Linked DNA regions of Mucilaginibacter gracilis. The protein of the gene in region 1 interacts with the protein of each later gene in a pairwise test. Links are inferred from orthologs where the notes say so. Each region holds a gene or a part of one and is shown in the gene's direction. Other genes may lie near its edges.

Region 1 (4,127 bases):
TTTTTTGAAAAAAAATTTTGATAGGCTTTTAAATTGTGTAGATTTGCAATCCCTTTTGGAGAGGTACTCAACACTACTTCGCAAACAAAAGGGGTTGTTCTTAAAAATAAATTGCCTCCTTAGCTCAGCTGGTAGAGCGACTGACTTGTAATCAGTAGGTCATTGGTTCGATCCCGATAGGAGGCTCAGTTTAATTTTGGATATAGGATGTTTGATAAGGGATTTTTTGATTTGAATAAAATCAAATCCCGAATTGAAAATACCAAATCCAAAATTAACTTGGGGGGATACCAGAGCGGTCAAATGGGACGGACTGTAAATCCGTTGCTTCGGCTACGAAGGTTCGAATCCTTCTCCCCCCACTTGTTAAGGATTGAGTTCCTGAATGATTGATGGATTGAATGATCTGGAAATTAAAAAGGAAAATGATTGAGTTATTGAAAAATTGAATTTTAAACATTCAGTCATTCAAAAACTCAATCATTCAATCATTAAAAAAAGCGGAAGTAGCTCAGTTGGTAGAGCGATAGCCTTCCAAGCTATAGGTCGCGAGTTCGAACCTCGTCTTCCGCTCAGTTTGGTTCATTGGTTTATTAGTTCGCTGGTTCATTGGTGCTTGGCACTAATAAACTAATCAACAAGTGAACAAATGAACTAACAAAAAAGCCGACGTAGCTCAGTGGTAGAGCACTTCCTTGGTAAGGAAGAGGTCATGGGTTCAAATCCCATTGTTGGCTCTATAATTTTAGTATTATAACAATTAGAAAATAAAAATTAACCTACAAACATTTATAAATCATGGCAAAAGAAAAGTTTGACCGCAGTAAGCCGCACTTAAACATCGGTACTATCGGTCACGTTGACCACGGTAAAACAACCCTTACCGCAGCTATCACCAAAGTATTAGCTGACAAAGGTTTTTCAGAAGCTCGTTCTTTCGATTCTATCGATTCAGCTCCTGAAGAAAAAGAACGTGGTATTACTATCAATACAGCGCACGTTGAGTATTCAACTGCTAGCCGTCACTATGCTCACGTTGACTGTCCAGGTCACGCGGATTATGTGAAAAACATGGTTACAGGTGCTGCTCAAATGGATGGTGCTATCATAGTAGTTGCTGCAACTGATGGTCCGATGCCACAAACCCGCGAACACATCCTGTTAGCACGTCAGGTAGGTGTACCTGCACTTGTTGTTTTCATGAACAAGGTTGACATGGTTGATGATCCGGAATTATTAGAATTAGTTGAAATGGAAATTCGTGAATTATTATCATTCTACGAATATCCAGGTGATGATATCCCGGTTATCCAGGGTTCAGCATTAGGTGGTCTTAACGGCGATGATAAATGGGTTGAGAAGATCATGGATTTGATGAACGCTGTTGATAACTACATTCCAATTCCTCCACGTTTAACTGAGCTTCCTTTCTTGATGCCTGTTGAAGACGTATTCTCGATCACTGGTCGTGGTACTGTTGCAACCGGTCGTATCGAGCGTGGTATTATTAACTCAGGTGATCAGGTTGATATCTTAGGTATGGGTGCTGAGAACTTAAAATCAACCGTAACTGGTGTTGAGATGTTCCGCAAAATCCTTGACCGTGGTGAAGCTGGTGATAACGTTGGTTTATTATTACGTGGTATTGAAAAAGAAGCCATCCGTCGTGGTATGGTTATTTGCAAACCAGGTTCAGTAACTCCTCACACAGATTTCAAGGCTGAGGTTTACGTATTGTCAAAAGCAGAAGGTGGCCGTCACACGCCATTCTTTAACAAATACCGTCCGCAATTCTATTTCCGCACAACAGACGTAACTGGTGAAATTTCATTAGCCGAAGGTGTAGAAATGGTTATGCCAGGTGATAACGTAACAATCACTGTAAAGTTGATTAATGCTATCGCGATGGAAAAAGGCTTACGTTTCGCTATCCGTGAAGGTGGCAGAACAGTAGGTGCTGGTCAGGTAACAGAAATTTTGAAATAATATTTCAAAAAAGGTTAATTGAGAAACATAAGTCTGCTATCAAATGCGGGCTTATGTTTTCTTATAATAAACGGGAATAGTTCAACGGTAGAATAGAGGTCTCCAAAACCTTTGATCAGGGTTCGAATCCTTGTTCCCGTGCTTGAAGAGGAAGTAAACAAAATGGCTAAAGTAACTGAATATATAAAGGAGTCCTACGAAGAGCTTACCGAAAAGGTAACCTGGCCTACGTGGAGCGAATTACAAAATAGTGCAATTTTAGTATTGATAGCTGCTATTATCATAGCTTTAATAGTATTGCTTATGGATCAATCATTTGGCCGTTTACTGCAATACTTCTATAAATCATTAGCGTAATATTTTAATAACGATGAGCGATCAGTTGAAATGGTACGTGGTGAGAGCCATAAGTGGTAAAGAAAAAAAGGTTAAGCAATACATAGATGCCGAAATTAATCGTTTAGGTATATCACATCTGGTTCCGCAGGTATTAATACCAATGGAAAAATATTACCAGATGCGCGATGGAAAGAAAATAGCAAAAGAGCGTAACTTTTTTCCGGGCTACGTACTGATGGAAGCCGCGCTCGACGGTGAGTTGGAGCACATTATAAAAAATATAAACAGCGTTATTGGCTTTTTAGGCGATAAACAAGGTAACGCTATTCCTTTGCGCCAGGCCGAAGTTAACCGTATTTTAGGTAAGGTTGACGAAATGAGCGAGCAAGGCGAAACAATGAACGTACCATATTACATTGGCGAAAACGTTAAGGTAATGGATGGGCCGTTTAATGGCTTTAGCGGCGTTATTGAAGAAGTTAACGAAGAGAAAAAGAAACTGAAAGTAATGGTAAAGATATTTGGCCGCCGTACGCCGCTCGAATTGAATTACATGCAGGTTGAAAAAGAATAATTTTAGATGTAACATGTTAGATAGGATTTTGAGATACCCTATCGGCATTAAAAATCTGATCACGATAATTGGAAGAAAGTAAAGAGAAAAAGAGGTTTAAAATCTCATATCTCAATACTCAAATCTAAGAAAATGTTACATAGCTTCCACTTATTAACATTAAGTAACAATAATTAAATTAAAATGGCAAAAGAAGTCGGTGCAATGGTTAAGCTACAGGTAAAAGGCGGCGCTGCAAACCCATCTCCTCCAATAGGCCCAGCATTGGGTGCTAAAGGTGTGAACATTATGGAGTTTTGCAAGCAGTTTAATGCCCGTACGCAAGACAAGCCAGGTAAAGTGTTGCCAGTAGTAATCACAGTTTATGTAGATAAATCGTTTGATTTTATCATCAAAACTCCACCAGTTGCTATCCAGTTATTGGAAGCTACCGGTTTAAAGAGCGGATCGGCAGAACCCAACCGTAAAAAGGTATCAAGCGTAAGCTGGGACCAGGTTGAAACTATCGCCAAAGATAAAATGACCGACTTAAATGCATTCACAGTTGAATCGGCCATGAAAATGGTGGCAGGCACAGCTCGCAGTATGGGAATTACCGTTTCTGGTACAGCGCCCTGGAATTAAATGATTTCCGAAGTCGGATTTTTACTCTCGGAATTAAACACCGAAATCAAAAATTCGAAAAACGAAATTGAAACATTAAATAACTAATCAGTTTAAAAGACAGTGGCAAGATTAACAAAAAATCAAAAAACGGCACTATCCAAAGTTGAGGTTAATAAAGCGTATTCTTTACAGGATGCATCTTCATTAGTGAAAGATATTACTATCGCTAAATTTGATGCTTCGGTTGATATAGATGTTCGTTTAGGTGTTGATCCGCGTAAAGCCAATCAAATGGTGCGTGGTATTGCAACCTTACCTCACGGAACCGGCAAAACTGTACGTGTATTGGTGCTTTGTACTCCTGAAAAGGAACAAGAAGCTAAAGATGCAGGTGCTGATTTTGTAGGCTTGGATGATTATATCGCCAAGATTGAAGGTGGATGGACTGATGTTGATATTATCATCACTATGCCAAGTGTTATGGCTAAAGTTGGTCGTTTGGGTCGTATATTAGGCCCGCGTAACTTAATGCCTAACCCTAAATCAGGTACAGTAACCCAGGATGTGGGTAAAGCTGTAACTGAGGTAAAAGCAGGTAAAATTGACTTCAAGGTTGATAAAA
Region 2 (4,522 bases), 3.3 Mb from region 1 along the record:
ACCCATTGTTTTATTGGCAATAACCGAAGGCTTATCAAATTGATAATGATTATCCCAGTAAGCATTAACCTTAATATCATCAAATAGTTTAAAAAAGGCTTCAGGCTCGCGCGTTTCCAACACTTTTGATAATAAGTTGTTTGATGTTGCCACCAAGGCAGCAAATTGCGCCAGCCTGATGGTTGGGAAATTAAGCGGCCGCAGCCGTAAAAATTTCCACAGATGTTTTTCTATTGGTTTAAGGTTATACTTTTTTTGCAAAAAATCGTATTCCTTTTTGAGCAATTGCGGGTACTCGTCCGCTAAATCTTCAGTTAAAAAGCCGGCCTGGCCAAAAATTAACGCCTCAATTTGCATGGTGTTATTTTTGTGCTTGGCCAGTATATTTTGCGGTAACGATTTTGCGAGCATCTCAAAAGGTAGCGCATTTATTTTAAAACCAAAATTGGCCGCCAAAAACTGGTAAAAAGTTTCCTCCCAATCGCCACGATTAACCTTTAATGCTTCCGTAAGTGCAATGGAGCGTTTTTGTAATCGCTCTATTAATACACGGGTTAACCAGTTTTGTATCAATAAACCGTCAATCGTTCCTATCCGGCTTTCGCAGGGGATAAACTGTTTTTGGTCAAATATTAAATGATGGTATCGTGTGTAAAGCTCCTGCGAGATGCGGTTGAACAAAACAAGCGTAGGTACCTTTGTACCGTTGCTACGGTAAACAGGCTCATCGTCGCGGTACACCACATGCAATATCACGCTATTATAGGCATTATTGGTGTGGTGCCCGTGCTGTTTCCACTCCAATGATGATAAGTGTATTTCGGCATTGCCCGCCCAAAGGGTATCCCCTATCTTAATTTTGGCATCCTGAAAATCGGGGCCTGCGTTTGTGTTTTGTAAACCTGGCGATATAATTTGCAACTCCTCACCATCGGTGGTGTGCAGGTTATTCATATCAAATAGCCTAAACTTCCAGATGTATTGCAAAAAATCTTCGTTGAAATGCATTGTTTAAGTCTTGAGTCGGAAGCCTTAGGTCCTGAGTCCGTTTACAAAGCCAAGATATAAATTAATTGTATAAGTCTTAATGACTAAAGACTCACAACTATGGACTTAAGACTAAATCACCCCTGCTTTCTCCAACTCCACCTTCATTTCTTGTTGAAGTTTTATTGCTTCGGCACGTGCAGCGTCAGCAAAATCGCGCTCGTTAGATGCGTATATAATGGATCGCGAAGCATTTACAATTAATCCGCAATCGCTATTCATTCCATATTGGCAAACATCGGCCAGACTTCCGCCTTGAGCGCCAACGCCGGGTACCAGCAAAAAGTTATCGGGAGCGTATTTGCGGATGTTGGTGAACTCGGTACTTTTGGTAGCCCCAACTACAAACATAATCCTATCGGCACCAGCCCAGGTTACAGCTTTTTTTACCACCTCTTCGTACAAATAGCCACCTTTGTTAACCAGGTATTGAAAATCTTTACTGCCCGGGTTTGATGTTAGCCCCAAAACAATTATCCATTTACCATCGTACTTTAAATAGGGCGTTACGCTGTCTGTACCCATGTAAGGGGATAGCGTAATAGCATCAAAACTCACGCCCGACGCAGCCTGGTCAAAAAAAGCTTTGGCGTACATATCTGTAGTATTGCCTAAATCGCCGCGTTTGGCATCAATAATATTAAGGGTTTCGGCGGGTAAATGTTGCCATGTTTTGGCCAGGCTTTGCAGGCCCTTTACGCCCCGGCTCTCGTAAAATGCGGAGTTTGGCTTGTACGACACGCATAAATCATGAGTGGCATTAATAATCTGCCTGTTAAACTCAAAAACAGGGTCGTCAAAATCCAACAAAAAACGGGGTATCTTTTCAATATCGGTATCTAAACCTACACATAGGAAAGATTTTTTTTGTTTGATCTGTTGGATGAGTTGTTGGCGAGATGGCATGAACTTGGTATTATTTTTGTGCAAAAGAATGAAAAATACACAAAATGATTCAATTTAAACGATTATATTTTTAAAAAAATTTGAACTATTAAATAAATTGTCTAAAATTGTAGCGTTTTCCTGAATTTCTTGCACCAAAGAATCAGTTTAAAAGTTTCCAAATAATTTATTTTTAGTTCAGATTCAAAACACAATACTTGGCGCAAGGTAATTTCTACCCAAAAAAATCCTTTTGAAATATTTATTCAACACATGTCTAACACAACAGAATTAAACGATAAGCTCGTTTCTGAACTACGCGTATTAGCTAAAAGCTTTGGAATTGCCGAAGCAGATAGTTTTAGAAAAGCAGAGCTAATTACCAAAATAGTTGAGCAACAACAATTAATAGAGGCGGCACGCGCCCAACAAGAAACCGTTACATCAAATTATACTCCTGCTACACCAGAGCCCGAAAGTGCCGAAAGTAGTGCCCCCCGCAAAAGGGTACGCACCTTGAAGCCAAAAAACGAACCACGCGTTGAGGTACAGGTAAACGACACCAACCTTTTTGATCAAAACGAAGAGGAGCAGCAGCCAGAAAGGCCGGCACCAACTGTTGCCGAAACGCCATCACCGGTAACTGAGCAGGCCGGCGAAGAAAGCAGCAAACCACAAGAACCACAACCAGCTACCGAAATACGCCCGCAAAAATTTGAACGCAAGTTTAACAATAATGGCAACGGAGCGGCTAATCAACAAAAAAGCCAGGAGCCGGCAATTAACCTTGATTTTGATAACGTAATAGTTAACGAAGGCGTTTTAGAGATTATGCCCGATGGTTACGGCTTTTTACGCTCGTCTGATTATAACTACTTAACCTCTCCGGATGATATTTATGTATCGCAATCGCAAATTAAGCTTTTTGGTTTAAAAACAGGCGATACGGTACGGGGCAGCATACGCCCACCAAAAGAAGGTGAAAAATATTTTCCGCTGGTACGTGTTGAGGCCATTAATGGCCGGGTACCTGCCGAAGTGCGAGACCGTGTACCGTTTGACCACTTAACGCCACTTTTCCCTTCGGAAAAATTGAACCTTTTTACCGAGATGGGCAACTACTCAACCCGTATTATTGATTTGTTTGCCCCAATAGGTAAAGGGCAGCGTGGGTTAATTGTAGCGCAGCCCAAAACAGGTAAAACCATGTTGCTAAAGGATGTGGCCAATGCCATTGCCAAAAACCATCCGGAAGTTTACCTGATTATATTGCTGATTGACGAACGCCCCGAAGAGGTTACCGATATGGCCCGCAGCGTGCGTGCCGAAGTTGTATCATCAACCTTTGATGAGCCTGCCGAGCGCCACGTTAAAATAGCCAACATTGTTTTAGAAAAAGCTAAACGCATGGTTGAGTGCGGCCACGATGTAGTTATCCTTTTAGATTCTATAACCCGCTTGGCACGTGCTTACAATACCGTTGCACCAGCATCGGGTAAAATATTGTCGGGTGGTGTTGATGCCAATGCATTGCACAAGCCAAAACGCTTTTTTGGTGCAGCCCGTAAAATTGAAGATGGCGGCTCGTTAACCATTATTGCTACCGCCTTAACCGAAACCGGCTCCAAGATGGACGAGGTTATTTTTGAAGAGTTTAAAGGTACCGGTAACATGGAGTTACAATTAGATCGTAAATTATCTAACAAGCGTATATTCCCGGCTATTGACCTTACTGCATCGAGCACACGCCGTGATGATTTGCTGCTTGACCGCGAAACGCTGCAACGCATCTGGATATTACGTAACCATTTAGCCGATATGAATTCGCAGGAATCAATGGAGTTTTTGCAAGCGCAAATGCGTGGAACAAAAACTAACGAAGAATTCCTTATATCCATGAATTCTTAATAGTTTTGTGTAACGGAATTATTGCACGGCGGGTAATTAAACTTCACAGGCAATAATTTCGTTATAATTAAATGAATCAATTACATCCACAGCAAGTGCAGCAACGAGTACGAAAACATCTACCCAATGCCATTACCTGTGCAAATTTGTTTAGTGGCTGCTTAGGTATAGTTTTCACCTTTCAGCACAACTTAATATTTGCAGCATACGCTATATTTTTAGCTGCCATTTTTGATTTTTTTGATGGCTTTGCCTCGCGCATGCTGCAATCATTCTCCGGCATTGGTAAAGATCTTGATTCGCTTGCCGACCTGGTAAGTTTTGGCGTATTGCCATCGGCTATACTATACGAGTTACTGCTCGAGGCGCCGCAGATAGATCACGTAAGCCAGTACCTCAACTTTATTGCTTTTTTAATACCCGTGTTTTCGGCCCTACGCTTGGCTAAATTTAATACCGACGAGCGGCAGACCGATATATTTATAGGTTTACCAACCCCGGCCAATGCCATTTTGATAGCGTCATTTCCGCTTATATTGCTGCACGGCAACATGTTTTACCGCGATTATATTTTAAATCCGTTCTTTTTATCGTGCTTTACACTCGTTATGTGTTCGTTACTTGTAGCCGAGATTCCTTTAATGTCGCTCAAGTTTAAGAGTACCGATTTTCAGGAAAATTT

Evidence for each region. The genes of interacting proteins can lie anywhere in the genome.
Region 2: the proteins of nusG (region 1) and rho interact in binary tests that used the Escherichia coli proteins (3 or more experiments, as listed by UniProt). The link is inferred for Mucilaginibacter gracilis from one-to-one orthologs.

Annotation. Positions count from the first base shown.
Region 1 is NZ_RBKU01000001.1:2,729,216-2,733,342, forward strand. What follows is about bases 1,424-4,127. They hold nusG (transcription termination/antitermination protein NusG), read left to right. Parts: upstream 1,424-2,356; coding sequence 2,357-2,899; downstream 2,900-4,127. Other genes in these bases: tuf (elongation factor Tu), read left to right, coding at 1,424-1,986; secE (preprotein translocase subunit SecE), read left to right, coding at 2,149-2,343; rplK (50S ribosomal protein L11), read left to right, coding at 3,083-3,523; rplA (50S ribosomal protein L1), read left to right, coding at 3,626-4,127. Also shown: more of tuf, read left to right, coding at 799-1,423. UniProt on the Escherichia coli protein: Part of the processive rRNA transcription and antitermination complex (rrnTAC). The complex forms an RNA-chaperone ring around the RNA exit tunnel of RNA polymerase (RNAP).
Region 2 is NZ_RBKU01000001.1:6,013,587-6,018,108, forward strand. Bases 1,636-4,522 are described here. They hold rho (transcription termination factor Rho), read left to right. Parts: upstream 1,636-2,205; coding sequence 2,206-3,840; downstream 3,841-4,522. Other genes in these bases: pyrF (orotidine-5'-phosphate decarboxylase), read right to left, coding at 1,636-1,953; pssA (CDP-diacylglycerol--serine O-phosphatidyltransferase), read left to right, coding at 3,912-4,522. Outside these bases: BDD43_RS26740 (DUF2851 family protein), read right to left, coding at 1-1,008; more of pyrF, read right to left, coding at 1,120-1,635. UniProt on the Escherichia coli protein: Facilitates transcription termination by a mechanism that involves Rho binding to the nascent RNA, activation of Rho's RNA-dependent ATPase activity, and release of the mRNA from the DNA template.